Regions from separate parts of the Gallibacter sp. Marseille-QA0791 genome, predicted to be linked through region 1. Evidence: riboswitches for the same ligand, from Rfam matches in the RefSeq annotation. Region 1 holds a riboswitch; the other holds the start of a gene.

Region 1 (11,898 bases):
GTAGGAAGTAAGCAGGCGGCGGAGAGGGTAATGAAAAGTGCTACCCGATTTATTGAGGAAAAGCTGGGATTGAAAGTAAATGCTGAAAAGAGCAAGGTGGACAAGCCCAAAGGAATCAAGTATCTCGGATTTGGATTTTACTATGACACATTAGCCAAAGGATATAAAGCCAGACCGCACCCGAAAGCAGTAGCGAAATTCAAAGCACAGATGAAGAAGCTGACATGCAGGAGCTGGGGAGTGAGCAACAGTTACAAAGTGCAGAAACTGAACCAGCTTATCCGAGGATGGATAAACTACTTCAAAATCGGGAGCATGAAGGGATTATGTGAGCGTTTGGACAGAAACATACGCTACCGTCTGCGGATGTGTATTTGGAAGCATTGGAAAACACCGCAGAATAGGGCAAAGAACCTGATGAAGCTGGACGTACCCCGCTGGGCGGCATACAAAATTGCCTACAGTGGAGACCGTTATGCGAGGCTTGCGCATAACGGCTGGGTACATAAAGCGATAAGCAATGAAAGACTAACCACATTTGGGCTAGTCTCCATGAGTAATTACTACGCCGAAAGGCGTGTCATATGTTAAGTTGGTTGAACCGCCGCTTGCGGAACCGCATGAGCGGTGGTGTGAGAGGTCGGTAGGCGAAATAATCGCCTACCTCCTACTCGATTTATCTATCTGACTAGCTTTTCGAAGCCTTCCGTCGTGTATTCTTTTCCCTGTCGCTTGAGGTCGAGATTCATGAGGAGCAATTCAAAGCGTTTGCGGGTCACAGGGTAAAGGATGATCACGATGCCGGAAGCTACGCAGAGGAGCCCTGGCCATACTGTAAAGAGTGATTTCATAGCGGCGAGGGCGTCAGCTGACTGGACTGTAGCATTTGCGTCATAGCCGGACATTTCCAGGATCCAGCCTGTTATGAAGCCCGCAGCTGCGGCACCGAGTTTCCCGCAGAAGGAAAAGTAAGCCATCAGGAAGCCTTCACGTCTCCTGCCGCTTCTGAACTCATCGATTTCAAAGATATCATACAGCAGCGTGTAGCTAAGAGTCCAGTGACCTGCGGAGCCGATGTTGACTACTGCCGCGAAGATGACAGTTACGATGAGGGCTGATTCGATAGGTATGAATTTTCCAATGACCATAAGGCCTCCGCCTAGGATCATGCAGGCGATATAAGCGTTTCTCTTATCGAACTTGACAGCGATAGGTCCCAGGAGAATGGCGACGATGATGCCTCCGATGGTAACTCCTGTATATATCAGAGACGATTCTGTTTCGCCAACACCGAGGTTGTATGTCGAAAAGTACATGATAGAGGATGTAAAGATCGTATAAGACGCGTAGAAGAAGAACTGGCAGGCCAACACGTTCAGGTAAGGCTTGATGCACATGACTTCTTTAATTTCCTTGAAGATGTTGTTTGTGCGTTCACTGTCCTCGCTGTCCTTTATATCCAGCTCATATCCACGTGTGGCGTTCCAGCTGAGCAGGATCGCTATCGCGGCGATCACTCCGATGATGATGACGGCGTATTGCCAGGAGGCTTCTTCGCTGAATCCGGCTTTCTGGAATTGTCCTACCAGGAATGTCGGGAGAGCGCTGGCGCAGAATACTCCGATAAAGTTGAATACCTGAGCGACAGAACGGATCTTTGTACGTTCGTTTGTATTGGTGGTCAGACATCCGCCTAACGAGAAGAACGGGATGTTGAAGGCTGTATAGGCGGCCCAGAACAGCAGTGTGAAGATCACATAGTATGCGATCTTCGCGTTGCCTCCAAAGGCCACCGTATGAAACAGGAACATCATGATGATGGCGAGAGGGATCGCGGATCCGAGAAGAAACGGTCGTTTTTTGCCGTGTTTTGATTTGCATCGATCAGACAGCATGCCCATGATAGGGTCGGTAATGGCGGACCAGACGACGGCGACGCCGATGATAGTGCCAGCGACGGCGGGGCTGAGACCAGCCAGTTCGGTGAAAAAGAACAGTAAAAAACTACCGATAAAATCGTAGGCGATGGCATCGCCGGTTCCTCCTAACGAGTAACCTACTTTCGTCTTAAAAGGAATTTTTCGATTATGATCGGGAGATATGATTTTACTCATTAATAGATCCTCCTTTTAATAAGAATTAACGATAACGTAAAATAGGAAAAATTGTGCTTTGTTCATTTTTATATCAAGCAAAAAATATGCCATTGATTGAAAAATCAGAAAAGTGAATATTTGTCAGGCGTTTTCAATTTTGAGGAGAAAAAGAAGCTTCAAAAATTATCAATTTTGATAAAATCCCCTTCAAATATGATAAAAAATCAAACGAAGAAGCAAATTTCAACGTTTTGTCTCAGACGAGAAGAAAAATTATTATTAAATTTGATAAATGCGTTGCCAGTGAAACCTGATAAAATGGGAATTTTGTGACATTTATAAAATGGCATAGACCTTGCATTTAATTAGTGGCATGAAAGTAATCTCCTGTCGGGGATTATACAATCGGAGGAAGAGCTTTTCAGAGTTTTAAGAAAGGAAAAGAGTTATGAGCGAATTTAAGAATCAATCAGTTATCATTACAGGCGGAAGCGGCGGCATGGGTCTTTGCATCGCGGAAGAATTTCTGAAGGAAGGAGCTCTCGTCTACCTGGCGGATTTAAACGAAGAAAGACTGCAAAAGGCCGTTGAGGATCTAAAACAATACGGACAGGTGGATTACGTCGTGACGGATGTCACGAAGATCGATACGATAGAAAACCTGATACAGGAAGTCGTAAAAAGATCCGGGAAACTGGATATCGTTGTGAATACGGCGGGATTATGGGTAGAAGGTGATTCGGATAAGATGACAGAGGAAGAATGGGATCGTGTAGTGGATGTAAATCTTAAAGGTACATTCTTCGTATGCAGCAGAGCTATCCCGGAATTGGAAAAGACCGGCGGCTGTATCGTGAATATCAGCTCAGATGCCGGGATCGGAGGAAATCCGGGCAACTGCATCTATAACGCGTCTAAGGGCGGCGTCACGTTGATCACCAAATCTCTTGGATTGGAGCTTGCTCCTCGCGGGATCCGGGTGAATGCGGTCGCGCCGGCGGATGTGGAAACCCCGATGCTGGTCGGACAGGCGGAAGTTTATGGCGGCGGCGATGTAGAAGGCTACTATTGGAATTTGTTGAGAAAGTACCCTCAGGGCGAGAGAGCGAGATTTATACGACCGTCTGAAATCGCTGAATGCGTACTGTTCCTCGCATCCAAGAAAGTCGAGTCCATCACGGCGACAACTCTGTCTATCGACTGCGGACTGACGGCCGGCTATTAAAGGCAATAACGAGAAAACGATATAATCTGGTTGATGATAGCGAGAGAGATCATTTTGACACCGAAGGAGTAAGTTTTGATCGCGGGCCACGATCAAAATGAATATCTCAGGTAAAAGGATCGCTATCGGACAGACCTCTGAAAAGCGGAAACGCACCGAAGGAGCAATTTTGTAAAAAAGAAACTCTCAGGTTAATGACAGAGCGGGAGGCTGATTGCTTCCCGCTTTTTGAATACGCGGGATATACCCTTCATATATTTTCGTGATGTCGATGAAGTCTGTATCAGAAGAAAGACGGCGACCAAATTTTATTCAGTTTATCAACAGGAGGAAATAATGGAAGAATTGAAAAGAACACAACTCTATTCGGCGCATATCAAAGCCGGAGCGAAAATGGTGGATTTTGGAGGATGGGAGATGCCACTTCAATACCCTACCGGTATAATAGCGGAGCATCTTTATACGCGGCATGGCTGCAGCGTGTTTGATGTATCGCATATGGGGCGTTTTATAGTCACAGGCAGGGAAAAAATCGAGTTTCTGCAGCACGTGCTCACCAACAACGTGCAGGCTTTGAAGGTGAATAATGCGCAGTATTCCATTATTTCCAACGAAGAAGGCGGGGCTATCGATGACGCTTACGTATACAGGTTTACAGAGGACAGGTATACGGTGGTGGTAAACGCGGCCAACGCGGAGAAGGTGTGGGAGCACTTTTCGGAGCAGATCAAGAATTTCGACGCGCAGCTTGAAGATGTCTCAAAGGATTATGCCGCGATAGCTGTCCAGGGACCGGATTCGAGAAAGGTGCTGGGGAGGATCGTCGGTGAGGATGTACAGTTGACGGAGCCGGTGCGGAATGAATTGAACACGCTGAAGGTATCGTCTATGGAAGACATGATCATGCGTGTGGCAAAGACTGGATATACGGGAGAACCGATAGGCTATGAGGTGTACATAGAAAGCAGATACGCGGAAGAGCTGTGGGATAAGTTGATAGAATGCGGAGCCAGACCGGCGGGCCTTGGGGCGAGAGATACTACGAGACTGGAGGCTGGGATGCCGCTTCATGGACATGAACTGGGCAAAGATATAGATGGCAATGAGATCCCTATATACGCTGTGCCGCTGGCAAAGTTCGCGGTGAGCTTTTCCGAGGGAAAGGGAAATTTCATAGGGAGAGATGCGCTGAAAAGGCAGCAAGAGGCTTTCATCAGGATAAACAATCACGATTTTTCCGATTGCGCGGCGCTGCCTCGCAGGATGATGCCGATAACACTTCTGGGGCGTGGCGTGATGCGCGCCGGATGCAAGGTCATGAAAGATGGAAGAGAAGTAGGCTACGTCACCAGTGGGACGATGGTACCGTATTATGTATCGGAGGGAAAAGGCCTCGGCACTGTAATAACAGAGGAAACGGCTCAGCGCAGCATCGGGTTCTGTTATGTAGCCAGCGATGTGTTGACGGATGACAGGGTACAGGTCGACATCAGAGGGAAGTTGATAGACGCAGTGATCCCGGAATTTCATATGAAAAATGACGCGCCTCCGTATACCAGGGTCATCCTGTATGGTCATGAAACGGAGACGAAGGTGGGAGAAGGCGCGTCGGGAGAGGTGGCAGCCCTTGCTCTGATCAGAAAGTCTATAGATAATCACGTGTGGAGACAGGAAAAATGTATAAACCTGATACCGTCGGAGATGACGGCTTCGAGAGCTGTGAGACTCCTCCAGGTAACAGATCCTTCCTTCAGATACGCGGAGCATCGAAAGGTGGCATCCTTCTACAACGAAGAGATTTTCTATTATCAGGGAACGGAATTCATAGGGGATGTGGAAGAGCTTTTGATGAAGGAAATGGCGAAGTTCCTCGGCTGCCGTGAGACCGAGACAAGAGTCCTCAGCGGCCAGATGTCCAATACGTGCGTATTTTCAGCTCTTGTGGATTTTAAAAACAGACTCAATAGGAAGGTAGAGCCTAAGAGGCTCGGATATGTGATGAACAACCACATAATTAAGGGCGGTCACCTATCGGCGCAGCCTATGGGCGCTCTCAAGGATTTTGTCGCGGTAGATCCGGTGACTGAAAAAAGAGCTGTGGTGAATTTCCCTGTATCAGCTGATGATCCGTACAGGATAGATGTGGAAGAGACTAAAAAGCTTATAGAGGAATACAGACCTGAGCTGATAATCTTCGGAAAGAGCATGGTGATATACAGGGAACCTGTCAGGGAAATAAGTGAATTCATAAAGGATATGGGTCTGGATACCACCATAATGTATGATATGGCACACGTGCTCGGATTGATCGGCGACAATTTCCAGAAGCCTTTTGAGGAAGGGGCGGATCTTGTGACAGGCTCAACCCACAAGACATTTTTCGGGCCTCAGAGAGGCGTGATCGGCGGTAACTGGGAAAAGGGCGATCCAAAGTATGAGCTTTGGGAGACTATACAGTCAAGGGCGTTCCCGGGAAGTACCAGCAATCATCATTTGGGTACGCAGCTGGCACTTCTCATGGCGGCTTACGAGATGAATACCTTCAAAGATGAATATCAGAAAAATGTCATATCTAATGCCAGGAGTTTCGCCGTCAGCCTTAAAAACGCGGGGTTCGACGTTGAAGGTGATCCGGCGCTGGGATATACGCAGACGCATCAGGTCATCGTGAACGTGGGATATGGCAGTGGTGCGGAAATCGCTCAGAGGCTTGAAGACAATGACATAATATGTAATTACCAGGCGACTCCTTATGAGGAGGGATTTACGGCGTCAGGGGCGCTTCGCCTGGGTGTTTCGGAGATGACACGTTTCGGATTTGGTCAAAAGGAATTCGAAACGTTGGCGGAGCTGATGGCGGAATGCGTATTCAGAAAAAGAGACGTCAAAGAAGAAGTCAATGATCTGAGAAAAGGATTTACGAAGATGCTTTACTGCTTTGACGATGATGATATGAGAGACATTCTGCAGCAGTTGGCGGAACGTACGGGGGTATGCTGAGATGGTGAGCATACTCGATATAATAGGACCGGTAATGATCGGGCCGTCAAGTTCTCATACAGCGGGGGCGAACCGCCTGGCGAGGGTATCGCGGCAAATCTACGGGAAGCCCTTTGAGCGTGTGACGTTCCATCTATTCGGGTCTTTCGCGGCCACGTACATCGGACATGGGACTGATAAGGCGCTGACGGCCGGTATCCTGGGGATGAGAGAAGACGATGTGCGGATAAGAGATGCTGATAAACTGGCCAGAGAATACGGTATAGAGGTATCCTTTAAACCACGTGGCAATAAGACTCATGAGGAGTATGATCTGATAACGGCCTTTGAGAAAAAAGGTGAACCCTTATTTGCCGTGGCAGGCAACTCCGTAGGAGGCGGGAGGATAGCCGTGACCCAGATCGATGGGATAAGGACATTCATATCGGCGGGAAGTCCGACTCTGGTGCTGAATCATCTTGATGAAAACGGTGTGATAAGCAGAGTGACAGCGGTCTTGGCAGAAAATGGCGTGAATATAGCGGCCATGCGCACTGATCGTCAGAATATCGGAGGGAGAGCCATATCGGTGCTGGAACTGGACTGCGCTGTGGGAAAAAGCACAGTTGAGCAGATCAGAGCGCTGAAGGAGATAGAAAAGGTGTCTGAGATAAGTTGATGTGAGGTGTTTTCAAATGTATGGTGATTTTGCGGGCCTTTGCAGAGAGGCGGAAAATAATGGCGCCGGACTGTGGCGAGCGGTGCTGGATCGTGAAATGTACAGGAATTCTCTGTCGGAGGAAGAAATATTGACTGAGGTCGCAAGATGCCTTGAGGTCATGATGGAGTCAAGTAAATTCACGGAACCGTCGGACGGCGAGTGTATTTCTCTGGTAGGAGATATCGCGTCGAGACAGAGAGATTTCGCGAAAAGCGAAGGATCTCTGTGCGGAGCGAGTATCAATGAAGCGATGGCAGACGCTCTTTCATGTATCCAAAGCGATTACTACATGGGGAAGATATGCGCCATGCCGACAGCAGGTTCCTGTGGCATAGTCCCGGCGGTGCTGTTTCATACGGCGCGGAAGACTGGGGCCGAAAGGGAACGTGTGATCAGAGGGCTGCTTACTGCTGGCGGCGTGGGAGCGCTGGCAGCGGAACGGGCGACTATTTCGGGTGCTGCCGGAGGATGCCAGGCTGAATGCGGTGTCGCGGCTATGATGGCCGCTGTGGCAGCCGCTGAAATGTGTGGCGCGGAGCCTGAAGCCTCTCTTTCCGCCGGAGCATTTGCCATGATAAACGCCATGGGTCTTGTGTGCGATCCGGTGGCAGGCTTGATACAGATACCGTGTGTATACCGCAATGCGTCTCAGGCGATGAATGCGTTGCTTTCCGTGGATCTGGCGCTGGCAGGCAACAGGTCCATGATACCGCTGGATGAGGTAGTAGAGGCTATGTACGAAGTGGGCCAGAAAATGGCGCCTGAGCTGAGAGAAACAGCCGCGGGAGGTGTCGCTGGCACGGATACCGCGAAAAAAGTTGAGAGATCCGTAGGATTTTCTATAGAAGATAAGTGAAGTGAAACAGGAGGTAAACTATGAATTTTCCAAAAGAATTAAAGTACTCGAAATCGCATGAATGGGTAAAGATGACGGGAGACGCTGAAGCGGTCATAGGATTGACAGATTACGCTCAGGATCAGCTGGGAGACCTGGTGTTCGTCAATCTTCCGGAAGAAGGGGATTCTTTTGAAGTGGATGAGGCCTTCGCGGACGTCGAGTCTGTAAAGGCGGTGTCTGACGTATTGTCACCTGTGGCGGGGACGATCGAAGCGATCAATGAAGAACTACTGGATTCTCCACAGATGATAAATACGGATCCGTATGAGGCGTGGCTTGTCAAGATGGTGGAGATATCGGAGAGCACCGATCTGATGAGCGCTGACGAATACGAAGAGTTCATAAAATCAGAAGGGAAATAGGTACAGTTTCTGGCTGTATAACAGATTGAGACAGGAGGTGCGTCTATGGGATTTTACGTTCCCAATACGGAAAAACAGCAGCGGGAAATGCTGATGGACATAGGGCTGGATAATTTCGATGAGCTTTTTTCACAGATCCCTGAGGAGGTCCTTCTTTCGGAAGGCCTTGATATCCCTCGTGGGATGAGCGAAATTGAGGTGGCGGCTAAGACTAAGGAAATAGCGCGGAAGAACAGAGTATTCGGAACGTGTCTGAGAGGAGCCGGAGCATACAGGCATTACATACCGGCTATCGTGAACAACATAGTCAACAAAGAAGAATTTAAAACCGCTTATACGCCGTATCAGGCAGAGCTCAGTCAGGGGATACTACAGTCCATATTTGAGTATCAGACCATGATCTGCGAGCTGACCGGCATGGACGTATCGAATGCGTCGGTGTATGACGGAGCTGTAGCAGCGGCGGAGGCGGCTATGATGTGCAGGGACAGACGGCGCGGGACGGTGATGGTATCGGCGACGATACATCCTAATGTGTTGAAGGTGATGCGTACATATTGTGGAGCGGCGGGAGCGAAACTGATGATCGTTCCGATGACTGAGGACAATAGGATGGACCTGAGGGCTCTCAGGGAAGAACTGAGCAAAGAGGAAAAAATCGCGTGTCTGTACGTGCAGCAGCCTAATTTCTTTGGGATACTGGAGGAATTTGACGGAGTCGCCGATATCGTCCATGAAGCCGGAGCGAAGTTTATAATGGGATGCAATCCTATTTCACTTGGCATACTCAGGACGCCGAAGGAGTACGGTGCGGACATAGCGGTAGGAGAAGGGCAGCCTCTCGGGATGCCGTTATCTTTTGGAGGACCGTATCTCGGGTTCATGGCGGCGGAGAAGAGCCTGATGAGGAAGCTTCCGGGAAGGATAGTGGGGCAGACGACAGACGCCGACGGAGAAAGGGCTTTCGTACTTACGCTGCAGGCAAGAGAACAGCATATCAGAAGAGAGAAAGCCAGTTCCAATATATGCTCCAACGAGGCGCTGTGCGCACTGACAGCATCAGTATATATGGCGGCAATGGGACCGGAAGGACTGGCCAGGGCGGCCAGGATGTCGATGGAAAATGCCCATTGTCTGGCGGAGAAATTAACTGAGGCTGGACTTCTGATAGACGATAATGCTGAATTCTTCAATGAGTTCGTTACGGAAATACCGGAAAGCGCCGGAGTAAGCTGCGGCGATATACTGGCCATGCTGGAAAGAAAGGATATATTGGGAGGATTGCCGCTGGACGACCGAAAAATGCTCTGGTGTGCCACGGAGGTCAACACCATCTCACAGATTTCCGAAGCGGCCGACGTAGTTAGAGAGCTTTTAAGTGATAACGAGAAGGAGGTGTAACGTAATATGGAATTGATATTCGAAAAAAGTGTTTGCGAAAAGGGCCTCTTTCTGTTGCCGGAGGAAAGCTCTTCCAGAGCAAAGGTATCGGAGAGATTTATGCGAAAGATAGCTCCCAGATTGCCGGAGCTGTCTGAAACTGAGTTGAACAGACATTACAGCAGTCTGGCGAAGAGGGCTTACGGGGTGAATGACGGGTTCTATCCGCTGGGGTCATGTACGATGAAATACAATCCTACGGTAAATGAACGAATCGCGGCTTACGACGAGCTTACGGACATACATCCGCTTCAGCCTTCCGCGACAGTTCAGGGATGGCTCGAGCTTTTCGATATGGCGAGGGATTATCTCTGTCATGTGACGGGGATGGATGACGTATGTTTCCAGCCCGCGGCGGGAGCACACGGTGAATTTACCGGTCTGCTGCTGATAAAATCCTACCATGAAGCCAGAGGCGACAGCGGGAGGACAAAGATAATAGTGCCCGATTCCTCTCACGGTACGAATCCCGCCAGCGCGAATATGTGCGGCTATGGCGTGATAAGCGTTCCATCAAATGAAAAGGGCGGCATAGATCTCGAAGCGCTGAAGGCTGCCGTGGGGGAAGATACGGCAGGGCTCATGCTGACGAATCCCAATACCCTGGGGATCTTCGACGAGAACATACTGGAGATAACCGAGATAATACATGAGGCGGGCGGCCTCTGTTATTACGACGGGGCAAATCTCAACGCGATAATGGGTATAGCCAGACCTGGAGATATGGGCTTTGATGTGATGCACATGAATCTTCATAAGACGTTCTCTACGCCTCATGGAGGCGGAGGTCCTGGAAGCGGACCGGTGGCCTGCAAGGAGTTCCTGACGCCGTATCTGCCCGGCAGAAAGATAGTAAAAACCGGGGGCGACGGCGGATATGACATGACATCGTCTGAGGAATCGGAGACCTCAGTAGGTATGTTCTGGGGAAATGCTCTGGTGGTGGTAAAGGCGCTGGCGTATCTGATGTCGCTTGGCAGCGATGGCATACCGTATTCCGCTCAAAACGCGGTCCTCAACGCGAACTATATGAAATCAAAGCTTGAAGACATATATGATGTGCCATATGGCGAGATATGTATGCATGAGTTCGTGATAAGCGCGGAAAAGCTGAAAAGAGAGACGGGAGTCGCGGCTCTCGATATCGCGAAAGCTCTCATAGATGATAATATACATCCGCCTACGATATACTTCCCTCTCATAGTAAATGAAGCGATGATGTTTGAACCTACGGAAACGGAATCCAGAGAAACGATAGATGACGCGGTGGAAGTCCTGAGGAAGATATATCGGGAAGCATACGAGGCACCTGAGAAGCTGCACGAGGCGCCTCATAACGCTCAGATAAAGAGGCCGGATGAAGTGCTGGCGGCAAGACAGCCTGTCTGCCGTTATGAATCCAAGGAGAAGGAATAGATGACAGAGAGACTGTGGATAGTGGAAACACCGGAGACATATCCCTACAGGAATCTTGCTCTGGAAGAGTATCTTCTCATGTCTGTGCCTGAAAAAACGCAGATACTGTATCTCTGGCAGAACAGGAACACCATCGTGGTGGGAAGGAATCAGGATGTATTCCGTGAATGCGATATGGAACAGGTAGAAGAAGGGGGCTTAAGGATAGCCAGGAGATTGTCGGGCGGAGGAGCTGTTTTCCACGATATGGGAAATCTGAATTTTACATTTTTATGCAGGAAAGAAGATCGTGATATAGGAAGGAATACCGATATCGTACTGTCGGCTCTGAAGAAACTGGGAATAATCGCGGAACGTTCAGGACGCAACGATATTTTGGCCGGAGGCGCCAAGATCTCCGGTAACGCGTTTTTTGAGACAGGAGGATTTTGCTATCATCATGGGACATTGCTTGTAGATACGGATAAGGATCTGATAGCACGGTATCTTTCCGTTTCAAAGGAAAAGCTTCGGCTGAAGGGCGTTGATTCCGTAAAGTCGCGGGTGACGAACCTGAAGGATCTTAACGGCGATATCTCGGTAGAAAATATGAAAGCCAGTTTAATGGAAGCTTTTTCTGAAAAATATGGGATCGTACCGGAATTCCTGTCAGTTGAACAGTTTCCGGAGAGAGAAATAGAAGAGCGAACGGAAAAATTCAGCTCACGTCAGTGGATCTACGGCAAGAAGATCTTCTGCAACAGGCGGAAGAAGGAGCGTTT
Region 2 (11,898 bases), 500 kb from region 1:
ATCGCGGAAATAATAATAAATGAAAACCATATTTATTCAGGAGGTAGATATCATGAATTTCAACAAAAGCATCAAATGTACCGTAGAGAACTGCAGGAACCACGCCAATACGGCCAATTACTGCTCCCTCGACTGCATCACAGTAGGTACTCACGAAGCGAACCCTGCGATGGATCAGTGTACAGACTGCCTTTCCTTCAAGAAAAAGTAATGCTAAATAGGAGCATGCTCTTTTTCTGAGGTCAGGCACTTCCCCTCTGCTTTTCGCATATAGTTAAAATCAACAGAGGGGGATACATAGAATGAGTGTTTCATTTCCGAAACCACTGACTGATAAAGAGGAGAAGTATTACATCTCACTTTGGGAAAAAGGCGACGAAAAAGCCAAGGATGTGCTCATAGAGCGCAATCTGCGTCTTGTAGCGCACATAGCTAAAAAGTATACATCTAACGTCTACACGATGGATGATTTCATTTCAATAGGGACCATAGGCCTCATCAAAGCGATAAACACCTACAGCAGCGGCAAAGCTGCCAGACTGGCCACCTACGCCGCCAGATGTATAGAGAACGAGATACTGATGAGTATGCGAGCATCGAAAAAGAATTCATCCGAGGTCTCCATAAATCTTCCTATAGGCACAGATAAAGATGGGAACGAAATAAGCCTCAATGATATCCTTGGTACTGAACCTGATGCCGTCGCCTGCGACATAAGCACCAGGCTCCAGGTGCAGGATATGATAAAGGCTATAGACCGGGTCCTCACAGACAGGGAAAAGAAAGTCATCATCTACAGATACGGAGTGCTTGGCGCTGTTCCCCGTACTCAACGGGAGGTGGCCGCCCGTCTCCATATAAGCAGATCCTACGTTTCACGTATCGAAAAGAAAGCGCTGGAAAAGCTCAAAAATGCTCTGGAGTACCGGTAAAACCGCCTATGCCAGCGCAGGTCTGCTGTAGCTTCCCGACTTGCGCAAATACTCGACAATTTCTTCAAATACGGGTCCTGCGGATGATGAACCGGATGAGCCTCCTTCAACGAGCACCGTGATCACATATTCAGGTTCGTCACATGGAGTATATCCTGTCACCCATCCGTGGGTCCCCACCGAATCTTCACTGCCATATTCAGCTGTCCCTGTCTTTATGGCTGCCTCCGGCCCACCTCCCTCATTTGACAGATCCAGGCCGGCACCTGTCCCTGTCTCCGTCACCGATTCCATCATTTCCCCTATAGTACGAGCCGTTTCTTTCGAGATCACCAGCTCATCATCTGCTTCATCTTCCACCAACAGATGGACGCCCCTGTCCATTCCTTCTGAAGCGATGATATTAGTCATCCGGGCCACCTGGACAGGCGTCACCAGGGTCTCTCCCTGACCGATGGACAGATTTCCTATGGCATCTCCGCTCCTTTCCTGCTTCGTCATGAGATGACCGCTGCTTTCCTGCGGATAGCCGTCGATGGCCTTTCTTCCGAGTCCCAGCTTCTCAGCCATCTCCACTATTTCATCAGCGCCTGTTTGCTGGCCCAGCTTTATGAAAAAGCTGTTGCACGATTGAGCGAACGCGTCTTCGAACCCTATAGTCCCATGTCCCGCATCGCCTCCTGTCTCACATCCTATAGTAAGACTTCCTGCCTTCACACTGCCGCTGCACTCGTATTCCTGCCCGATATCTATGCCTTTTTCCAGAGCCGCTGCCGCTACCGCTATCTTAAATACAGAACCGGGGGCGTATTCCCCCTGAGTCGCCCTGTTCATCAACTCATCTCCCTGACTCGCTATATGAGAATCTATATGATCAGGATCAAATCCCGGTGTAGATGCCATGGCTGTCACACCGCCTGTCCTGGAATCCAGCACCACAACCGCGCAGTTGTTCTCCATCTCATCGATGATATCCTCCACAGCCTGTTGTATGCCTTTATCGACAGTGGTCCTTATCCCGTCCTTCACATAAGAATCTTCCTTATCATCGGCAGTTATCATCAATCCCCTGCCCGGCAGGATATTGCCCTTCACATCGGCAACAGCATAGATACGCTTATTCAGCCCAGACAACACCTCGTCGTACATCAATTCCAGACCTGCCGCTCCTGACGCGTCTCTTCTGTTGACATAACCGATCAGATGAGCGGCAGTCTGGCTGTCGCTGTATCTGGCCGAGGCCTGAAGGATATATGCTCCGGTCTCCTCTATCAGCCTTTTCCCCATTTCTCTGTCATAACTTTCAGAGGATGAAACCACATAATTGTCATTATTCCCATCTACCTCTTCCGCTCCCAGCTCCTTCAGCAAAGCTTCCGCTCTGTCAGTGAATCGATCTGCCTTTATTATATAGATATACTTCTCATCATCAGCTACCAGAGGGCTTCCGTTCCTGTCATATATGATACCTCTTGTATTGCTTCCTTCCAGCGCTATCATCGACTGAGCTCTTGTAGCCTCCGCCAGTTCATCCCCTCCGACCAGCTGGATATACGCCAGTCTGCACACCAGCAGCACTATCACCACAGCAGTCATGAAGACTATCTTCTTAAGATTTACGGCCATTTCACCCATAAAAAAACTCCCCTGCAGGTATTTTCCCCATGCAGAGGAGTGTTATACGATTGTTATACGATGATTTTTATTTAAGGCTGTGAAGGAATAATCCGCTGGCCAGTTTAGGCTCGAACCATGTAGATTTAGGCGGCATCACCATCCCGTTGTCGGAGACCTCCATCAGATCCTTCACATCTACCGGGTAGACGGCAAAAGCCACTTTCATATCACTTGTCGCTCGCCTTTCCAGTTCCTGCAGACCACGTATACCTCCTACGAAATCTATTCTCTTATCGGTCCTCGGATCGCTGATACCCAGTATCGGCTCGAAGATATTGTTCTGCAATATAGCCACATCCAGTGAATCTATCACATGATCCGGGATTATCTCGCTCTTTGCCGTCAGTTTGTACCACTTGCCGTCCAGATACATGGCAAATACGTGCTTGGCATCAGGTCTGTATGGTTCAGCCCCCATTTCCTCGACGTCAAACCCGGAAGCCTTCACCCTATCGATGAATCCGTCTTCCGTCAGTCCATTCAGATCCTTTATTACTCTGTTGTAATCGAATATCTTCAGATCGCTGTCAGGGAATATAGCTGCCATGAAGAAATTGAACTCCTCGTCGCCTTTATATCCCGGATTTTCCTTCCTGCGCTTCAATCCCACCTTGCAGGCCGACGCGCTCCTGTGGTGTCCATCGGCGATATACAGAGCAGGCACTTCTCCGAACAGGGCGACGAGCTCCGCCACCATCCCTTCATCATCTACGACCCAGAGCATATGGCGTATACCGTCATCTGCCGTGATATCATAAACAGGCTCATGGTTGTCGGCAAAATCAGCGATCATGCTCCTTATCTTACCATCGTCCCTGTAAGTGAGAAACACAGGCTCGGTATCCGTATCGCATACATCGAAGTGATTGATTCTGTCCTGCTCCTTCTCAAGCCTTGTGAATTCATGTTTTTTTATGGTGTTATTCTGATATTCGTCCACTGATACACAGCCTACTATGCCGGTCTGCACCCGACCATCCATGATCTCCCTGTATATGTAGATGGCAGGCTTGTCCTCCTGTATGAACACACCTTCTCTCAGGTTCTTCCCGATGTTCTCCTTCGCCTTCTCGTACACCGATCTGTCGTATGGGTCCTCCTGGTCCGGCAGATCTATCTCGGACCTGCATATGTGCAGAAAACTGTACGGATTCCCTTCCGCCATCTGCGCAGCTTCTTTCCTGTTCATTACATCGTACGGAAGCGATATGACTCTGGCAGCGTATTCGCCGGCTGGCCTTATCGCTCTAAACGGTCTTACTGTAGCCATTACCTGATCTCCTTTAATATCATTTCTGTTACTTCATCTATCGAAAGCCCTGTCGAATCTATCTCAAGGGCATCTTCGGCTTTCCTCAGCGGATTCAGCTTCCTGGTCGAGTCTCTGTGATCGCGTTCCTGTATATCATTCAACACCTGATCGAAGGAAACATCCTCTCCTCTGGCCTTGAGCTCCTTATATCTCCTTCCTGCCCGTTCTTCGGCGGACGCCGTGAGGAAAAACTTGTGCTCGGCGTCTTTCAGCACATTATTGCCTATATCACGCCCATCCATGATGACGCTCTTCTTGGCCCCCATGTCCCGCTGTATGTCGACCAGTTTTTCTCTCACCTGTGGCAGCGCCGAACAGACCGATGCCGCCTCCGACATTTCCGGCGTGCGTATCTTGTCGCTGACCACTTCTCCATCCAGTATGATGTCGCCCTTCACGAAATCTATATCGGTAGAAGCCAGCATCTTCTCCAGCCGCCCGATATCGTCAGCCTCTATACCTTCCCGCTTCATCTTATATCCTATAGCTCTGTACATGGCTCCTGTGTCCACATAATCGATCCCCAGCTTTTCCGCAACTGCCTTCGCTATAGTGCTCTTGCCCGCGCCGCTGGGTCCATCGACAGCTATCCTCATCAATCCGCCCATATCCTTCTTACTCACCCCTTTTTCTTTCTGTTGGTCTGCAGCTTCTCTATCTCCGATACGAACGTGTTGATATCGGTGAACTGCCTGTACACTGACGCGAAACGGACATAGGCCACCTCATCCAGATCCTTGAGTCGCTCCATCACCAGCTCCCCGATGAAGGTGCTCTCCACTTCCTTCTCCATCATATTGTTGAGGCCTCTCTCTATATCGTCCACTATCTTTTCCATATCCGCTATGGATACAGGGCGTTTTTCACAGGCTCTGATTATCCCGTTGAGGAGCTTGCTCCTGTCGAAGGCCTGCCGGCTCCCGTCCTTTTTGATAACCATCAAAATGACTTCCTCCACCTTCTCGTATGTGGTGAATCGCCTGCCGCATGCTTCGCATTCCCGCCTTCTCCTTATGGCACGTCCATCTTCCGTATGTCTGGAATCTATGACCCTGCTGTCTTCATTTTCACAATAAGGGCATTTCATTTCGGAACCTCCTTTACCGGATGTCTCTCGCAAAAGCTCTCATATGATTTTACTACATCTTGTGGTCTTTGTCTAATCTATTATGGGCGGGACATCTACCAGTATCACATCTTCTCCAATAGTTTTTACATGTTTCCACTTTATCACGTAGTCGCTCGTTTCCTTGCCGAACATCTTCAGAAAGCCTCTGTCACCAGGCAGGACAATACCGTCTATCCTGCCTTCCTTGAGATTTATCTCTATATCACAGACAAACCCCATGCTCTTTCCGTCATAGATGTTGATCACCTCTTTATTCCTTATATCTTCCGTATTAAGCATGATCGCTCCCCCTTTTCTGCCGTTTGTAAATTTATATGCGACAGTTGTCCAAACTATGCAGGCGCGATGGCGGAAAGAGAAAAAAATACCGCGGAGATTTCCTCTGCCGGCCGTTCCTGCGCCGTACAGCTGTTTCTCCGCGGTATCTTTCTAATATTCTCTTATCCTGCCGCTGTCGAGCCTGTGGAAATAGCTCCTTGTCTCGGCCGCTATGACGCCGCTCAGCGTCACGAGAGCGATCAGATTAGGTATTGCCATGAGCCCATTGAATATGTCTGCCAGCGTCCATACGGCGGAAACCGTCAGGAACGGTCCGATGAGCACCGCCAGTATGTAGAACCACCTGTAGACCTTGACTATGCCCATCTTTCCTCCCGTAAGATACTCAAGACATCGCTCGCTGTAGTAATCCCATCCTATAATGGTCGTGAAAGCGAAGAGCGCCAGGCACACCATCAGTATCCCCGAGCCCACCTGATCAGACCACGGAAGGCCGTTGGAAAAGGCATACGACGTCACTTCCGAGCCTTCCAGTCCGTTGGCTGCAGCGTAATCATAAGCCCCTGTGACCATGATGGTGGTCCCTGTCATCGTGCAGACGATTATCGTATCGATGAATGTACCCGTCATGGAAACCAGGCCCTGTCTGACAGGTTCTTTCGTCTTTGCCGCTGCCGCAGCTATAGGAGCGCTTCCCAGCCCGGCTTCATTGGAGAAAATGCCTCTGGCGACACCCATCTGCATAGCCATCATCAATGAGCCCAGCGCACCGCCTGCCACCGCATCCAGGCCAAAGGCGCTCCTTACCACCATCACGATGGATTCAGGCACCCTTTCGATATTATACACCAATATGCAGAGGCATACGATTACATATGCTATAGCCATGAATGGGACTATTATGGACGTTACACTGGCTATCCTCTGAAGACCTCCTATCACGACCAAAGCCGTTATAAAAGCCACTATCAACGCGGTCACGACGATAGTCACAGTATAGTCCGTACCAAATACGCTCACGAGATTTTCCTTATTGGGATCGAAGAATGTCTCCGCAGCGGAAGCGATACCATTGACCTGTGTTATAGTACCGATGCCAAGAAGTCCGGCTCCTACGCCAAATATAGCAAACAGCTTCGCCAGCCATTTCCACCTGGGCCCCATTCCCTGTTCGATATATCTGAAAGGTCCTCCCAGAAATCTTCCGTTACCTCTGTTCTCTCTGAATTTAACGGCCAACAGTCCTTCCGAGTACTTGGTCGCCATCCCCAGACAGGCCGCCACTATCATCCAGAAGAGGGCCCCCGGGCCTCCCGCCAATACTGCCGTAGCCACACCTACGATGTTTCCCGTACCGATAGTAGCTGCCATGGCCGTACAGAGAGCTCCAAAGCTGGTGACTTCTCCTATACCGTCTTCCTCGTTCTTGACCATATACTTGAAAGCCTTGCCCAGCTTCCTGAACTGGAGCACCTTTATCCTGACGGTAAGGAATATCCCCGTACCCATGATAAGCACGATGAGAGGGACTCCCCAGACGACGCCGTCTATGGCCTCAAGAATTTCAGTAAATTTTTCCATTTTCTTTCTCCTTCTCCTAAAAAAAGTAAATCAAAAAGCCGATACAGATGCGATCGACTTTCCGGAGAGGACTCAAATAATTTTTTACAAAAACTATCTGCTCTGTCCTTTTGCCTGAGAGATTACGCACATCGCTTAACGACATTTCGCTCTGCGCGCGTACACCTTCGGCGCTCGTATCGAGACTCTCCAGAGAATCATAGTTTCTTTCCCGCCCTTTGAAATCAAAAGCCGTACGGGCGTGATCGATAAACTAACGTTACGATTTTAACATACCGTACGGCTGCTTTCAACTCTAAAGTATTTCTTCAACCAGTTTCATAATATTCGTAATATTTTACTCGGAAGCCTCATCGTCTGCCGCTTCCGTTATTTTCGCATTATCCAGCAGATAATCCAGTACCTTCTGATAGAGCAGCTCTATGTGTACATAATCCTCCATGTTACGCCCTGTCTGCAGCTCTATGGACTTATCGTCATACCCTGCATCTTCGTAAGCCTTTATGGCCTCTTCCTTCTCTTTATCGGTATACGATAATCCTTCCTTCTCAGCAAGATATTCTATGAGCATTTCCTGCTTGACTCTCAGCTTGCTGCTGTCCTCATTGACGGCAGCAAACTCGTCTTCATCGCCGAAATCGTATGAAGCCAGCAGTTCATCACGGCTCATTCCGTACTCCTCCGCCATCGTATCCATCTGACTGCTGTTGAAATCGATATAATAATTGAGGATATCCTCAGGATATTCCTTCACCTCGGTATCCTCCAGCAGCTCAGACCAGAGAGTTGTCTTCTGATTGTCTATTTCAGTCTGTTCCTTCTGTTCGTAGAGCTGCTTCTCCACATCGGCCTCATACTCCTCCAGTGTATCAAAGTCGGTCGTATTCTGGACAAAATCAAGACTGTACTCAGGCACCTCCTGTCTTGTCGCTGAATTTATCGTGACGTTGAACACCACGTCCTTTCCCTGAAGCTCCTCACTGCTGTAATCATCCGGGAACGTCAGCTCCAGATCTGTCGTATCTCCTACATGTTTCCCCACAAGGCCCGACTCGAATCCATCGATGAACGATCCGCTCCCCAGCGTAAGATCATATCCTTCCGCGGAACCCCCGTCAAACTCCTTGCCATCTATCGTTCCCACGTAATCTATGTTCACAGTATCGCCGTCTGCCAGCGCTGTCTCCTTATCCAGCTCCTGAGTAGTCGCCGCCGCTTCCAGCGTGCTCTGGATTTGTGTCTGCACCTCATCATCCGTAACTGAAACCGTATAATCCGACACCGGCAGTCCCTTGTATTCACCTACTTTGAGATATTCTCCCAGATCATAGCTGTCATACGAGACCGATGAACCACACGATGCCAGGCCAAAAACCATCATCAGGCAAATAAATGACGCTGTTGCTTTCTTCTTCATCTGAAATTCTCCCTTTTTCAAATCTTATCGATCTTTCAGCTCACGCTGTCTATAACATCTTATGTATCCGCTCCATGGAAGCATCCAGCTCCGCCATGGATCTGGCACAGTTGCGGAGTTCCTGGACCACATATCCCGGAAGCTCTTTCTTGCTCTTATACTTGAGTTCGTGCTCAAGACTTGCCCATGTATCCATCGCAATAGTCCTTATCTGTATCTCCACCGGCATATGGTATGTCCTGTCAGAAAGAAATATAGGCACCTCTACTACCAGATGCAGGCTTCTGTATCCGCTCTCCTTCGGCTTCTTTATATAATCCTTTCTCTTCAGGAGCTTTATATCATCCTGCCTCAGCAGACTTTCTTCCACAGTATATATATCATCTATATAATTGCATACGACCCTCACACCGGCAAAGTCCATGACCTTATAGACCGACTCTATCTCTTTGGGCCATCCCTTTCTCTCTATTTTATCCATAATGCTCTCGATGCTCTTGATACGGCACTGCATGTGATGGATAGGATTATAATCATATCTGACGCTGTATTCGTTATCCAGTACTTCCAGCTTAGTGCTGACCTCTTTTATGGCCGCCTGATATCTCATCCTCAGATCACTGAAAACTTTTACGATCTCCTTGGCGTGGTCTATCGTAACACTCATGTCCGCGGGGATCATATCCTCATTTATAACAAACTTCTCTTTCTTCTCCAATATCATGATCAGTCTCCTTTGTATTCAGTTTATCATATTTTTTTGTGGATTCGGTGAGAAAGGCGAAACTTCTTTTCACAGACGTTCCTACGAAAGCACCGTGGACAAAAAGGAGCTGCCAGTCCGCAGGATATTACGGCCGACAGCTCCTTTTCAAAAAATCTCAATCAACAGCGCGCATCTCATTCATCAGTTCCCGCTTAATTACGCGGAGGGAACAGCTCCTCAAATTTCGTCTCATTGGTAGACGCGATCTCCGAGGAATCTCTCAGTTTTCCTGCCTTCTTCGCGATCTGATATCCGATCATCGGCAGGATGATCGCTCCACACGCGATAGCGAAAATAAATACGTCTTCGAATACCAGCATGATCAGACATATGAGCTGCGCGATAACAGCGAATACAGGGACCCAACTCTGTCCCTTCTTTACCCTCGCCTTCAGGCACGTTTCCGGATCATATCCGTTCTTCTTCAGCTTCTTTCTGAAGGATATCTGAGACAGTATTATTCCTACCCAGGCCAGCGTTCCTGTGAATCCGGACAGCGACAACAGGCTCGTGTACAGGCTTGTCATGAAGCCCGTAACTTCTGAGATCAGGCCGAGCACCAGAACTATCCACATGAACAGCAGCGTCCACAATACAGAAGCTCTAGGATTTCCTGACTTGGTGACTTTGCTGAGGAACTTAGGAGCCAGTCCTTCGATGGAAAGGCCGTACATACACCTTACCGTGCCATAGAAACCTGTGTTGGCACAACTGAAGGCAGCTACCAGTACGACCGCCGAGAATACGAATCCCAGCCATTCTATTCCATAAAAGTTCATGATATCGGCGAATACCGGATTCGCATCACTTGCCAGCTCGTATGGATAAACCAGGATAACCAGGATGAGCGGCAGTATGTACAGCAGTGCGATACGATATGTAACGCTCTTGCAGGCCTTAGGAACCGATTCCTCCGGATTCTGCGACTCTGCCGCCGCCAGACCTACGATCTCCGTACCCTGGAAGGTTACCAGCACTACCGTCATGTTTACGAGGATAGCCATAATACCAAGAGGGAATACCTTAGCTCCGAAGGACATCGTCCCCGAGAAGTTAACAACGCCTGCCAGGAATCCTGTGTATTCATCACTCTGACCCCAGAGACCTACCCAGATACCAAATGCCGCGATCACAAATGCTATGATGACGATGACCTTTGTAATCGCCAGACCTGCCTCTATCTTCGCGAAAATATCTACTGCGCAAAGGTTTATTATCGTGATGGCAGCCATAGCGCCCAGCGCGATAGCTATATAAGTCACGGAACTGTCCGTCCCCATCAGCGATGTCAATACTGTAGATACCGCGATAGCTTCAGACGGTACATAGCATACCCAGTTGAACCAGAAAGCCCAGCCAAATCCCGTCGAAATGGTCGGAGTGAGGAATTCGCTGGTATAGGCGACGAAGGATCCCGTTCTAGGAACATTGACCAATAATTCCGAATAAGAAATCATAGTGCCGTAAACGATGACACCAGTTACTAAGAATGCGATAATTACTCCGGGACCCATACTGGAAAGGCAAGAGCCTATCCCCAGAAAATAACATGATCCGATTACGCCACCGATACCGATGAACGCCACCTGCCAGCCTCTGATCCCACGTTTCAGTTCCTGCTTTTCAGAAGTAGCGACCTTTTTTTCTTCCGACATAACACCCTCCTTTTCTACTTTTAATAAGATACAAAGATATCCAGAATCGACAATCGGTTTCGTAGATACACGCTATGATAGTAAAAATAGATTTTTATGAAATTACTGTCAATTCTGATAATTGAATTATAGACTTATATTTATTCAATGTCAACTTATTCACAATAGTTTTTACAATACACGTCGTTCCGTCCGGCAATAAAAAGCAGGCTTCATTGTTGAAAATAAAGCCTGCGTCCCTGTTTGAGCTATACATATTTTTTCATATAATTCAATGCGTTTTTCTCCAGTCTGGACACCTGCGCCTGGCTTATGGAGATCTCATCTGCCACCTCCATCTGAGTCTTTCCTTCAAAGAATCTCATGGTCAGGATATGCTGTTCCCGCGGCGAAAGCTTTTTCATCGCCTCCGACAGAGACAGATTCTCTATCCATCGCGCGTCGGTATTTTTCATATCCCGTATCTGATCCATCACGCATATGGGATCTCCGTCATCATTGAAAACAGGGTCGAACAGAGATACAGGATCCTGTATGGAATCAAGGGCAAGCACCACATCCTCCCTTTTTACATCAATCCTGCGGGCCACCTCGTCGACAGTTGGCTCCCGCTGCAATTCACGGCCGAGCGCTTCTCTTGCCGTCAAGGCTCTGTATGCCAGATCCCGCATGGAGCGGGATACCCTTATGCTATTGTTGTCACGAAGATATCTTCTTATCTCCCCTATTATCATGGGAACGGCATAAGTGCTGAATTTCACTCCATGAGCCATATCAAAATTGTCCAACGCCTTTATCAGGCCCACACATCCTACCTGAAACAGATCGTCGGGATTTTCCCCACGTCCTGAAAACTTCTGAATGATGCTCAGTACAAGTCTGAGATTCCCCCTTATGAACTCGTCTCTGACCTTTGCGTCCCCAGCTTTTACGGCGATCAGCATATCGTGCATTTCCTTGTCCTTATACCTGGGCAGGCTCGCTGTATTGACGCCACAGATCTCAACCTTGTTGGCCATAAAATATTACCCTCACATCTCCTTTGCTCCCCTTAAAGCAACTTTCGATGCCGTAATATATTTATGTGCAGATCAGGATCCTTTTATTCCGAGTACGCCCCTTTTAAGGATATTCCGCTACCATATCCCCA

The links. Region 1 has a riboswitch for glycine ahead of gcvT (glycine cleavage system aminomethyltransferase GcvT). Riboswitches for the same ligand answer to the same signal wherever they lie in the genome.
Region 2: it holds a riboswitch for glycine, as region 1 does, so the genes downstream of both, ACQY69_RS05460 (alanine/glycine:cation symporter family protein) here and gcvT (glycine cleavage system aminomethyltransferase GcvT) in region 1, are expected to answer to the same signal.

What each region holds. Positions count from the first base shown of each region.
Region 1 is NZ_CBCPMH010000001.1:677,954-689,851, reverse strand. It holds gene ltrA (group II intron reverse transcriptase/maturase) at 1-591, shown strand, start outside; gene ACQY69_RS03155 (MFS transporter) at 681-2,114, opposite strand; gene ACQY69_RS03150 (SDR family NAD(P)-dependent oxidoreductase) at 2,545-3,321, shown strand; glycine riboswitch at 3,352-3,453, shown strand; glycine riboswitch at 3,457-3,524, shown strand; gene gcvT (glycine cleavage system aminomethyltransferase GcvT) at 3,658-6,321, shown strand; gene sdaAB (L-serine ammonia-lyase, iron-sulfur-dependent subunit beta) at 6,323-6,979, shown strand; gene sdaAA (L-serine ammonia-lyase, iron-sulfur-dependent, subunit alpha) at 6,996-7,877, shown strand; gene gcvH (glycine cleavage system protein GcvH) at 7,898-8,281, shown strand; gene gcvPA (aminomethyl-transferring glycine dehydrogenase subunit GcvPA) at 8,327-9,682, shown strand; gene gcvPB (aminomethyl-transferring glycine dehydrogenase subunit GcvPB) at 9,689-11,137, shown strand; gene ACQY69_RS03115 (lipoate--protein ligase) at 11,138-11,898, shown strand, end outside.
Region 2 is NZ_CBCPMH010000001.1:1,179,032-1,190,929, forward strand. It holds gene ACQY69_RS05425 (DUF1540 domain-containing protein) at 53-211, shown strand; gene sigK (RNA polymerase sporulation sigma factor SigK) at 303-932, shown strand; gene ACQY69_RS05435 (peptidoglycan D,D-transpeptidase FtsI family protein) at 939-2,567, opposite strand; gene ACQY69_RS05440 (DUF1015 domain-containing protein) at 2,635-3,879, opposite strand; gene cmk ((d)CMP kinase) at 3,879-4,529, opposite strand; gene nrdR (transcriptional regulator NrdR) at 4,541-5,008, opposite strand; gene ACQY69_RS05455 (YlmC/YmxH family sporulation protein) at 5,081-5,329, opposite strand; gene ACQY69_RS05460 (alanine/glycine:cation symporter family protein) at 5,480-6,910, opposite strand; glycine riboswitch at 7,003-7,113, opposite strand; gene tig (trigger factor) at 7,248-8,327, opposite strand; gene ACQY69_RS05470 (GTP pyrophosphokinase) at 8,377-9,051, opposite strand; gene ACQY69_RS05475 (amino acid permease) at 9,246-10,748, opposite strand; gene sigG (RNA polymerase sporulation sigma factor SigG) at 10,997-11,767, opposite strand; gene ACQY69_RS05485 (YeiH family protein) at 11,885-11,898, opposite strand, start outside.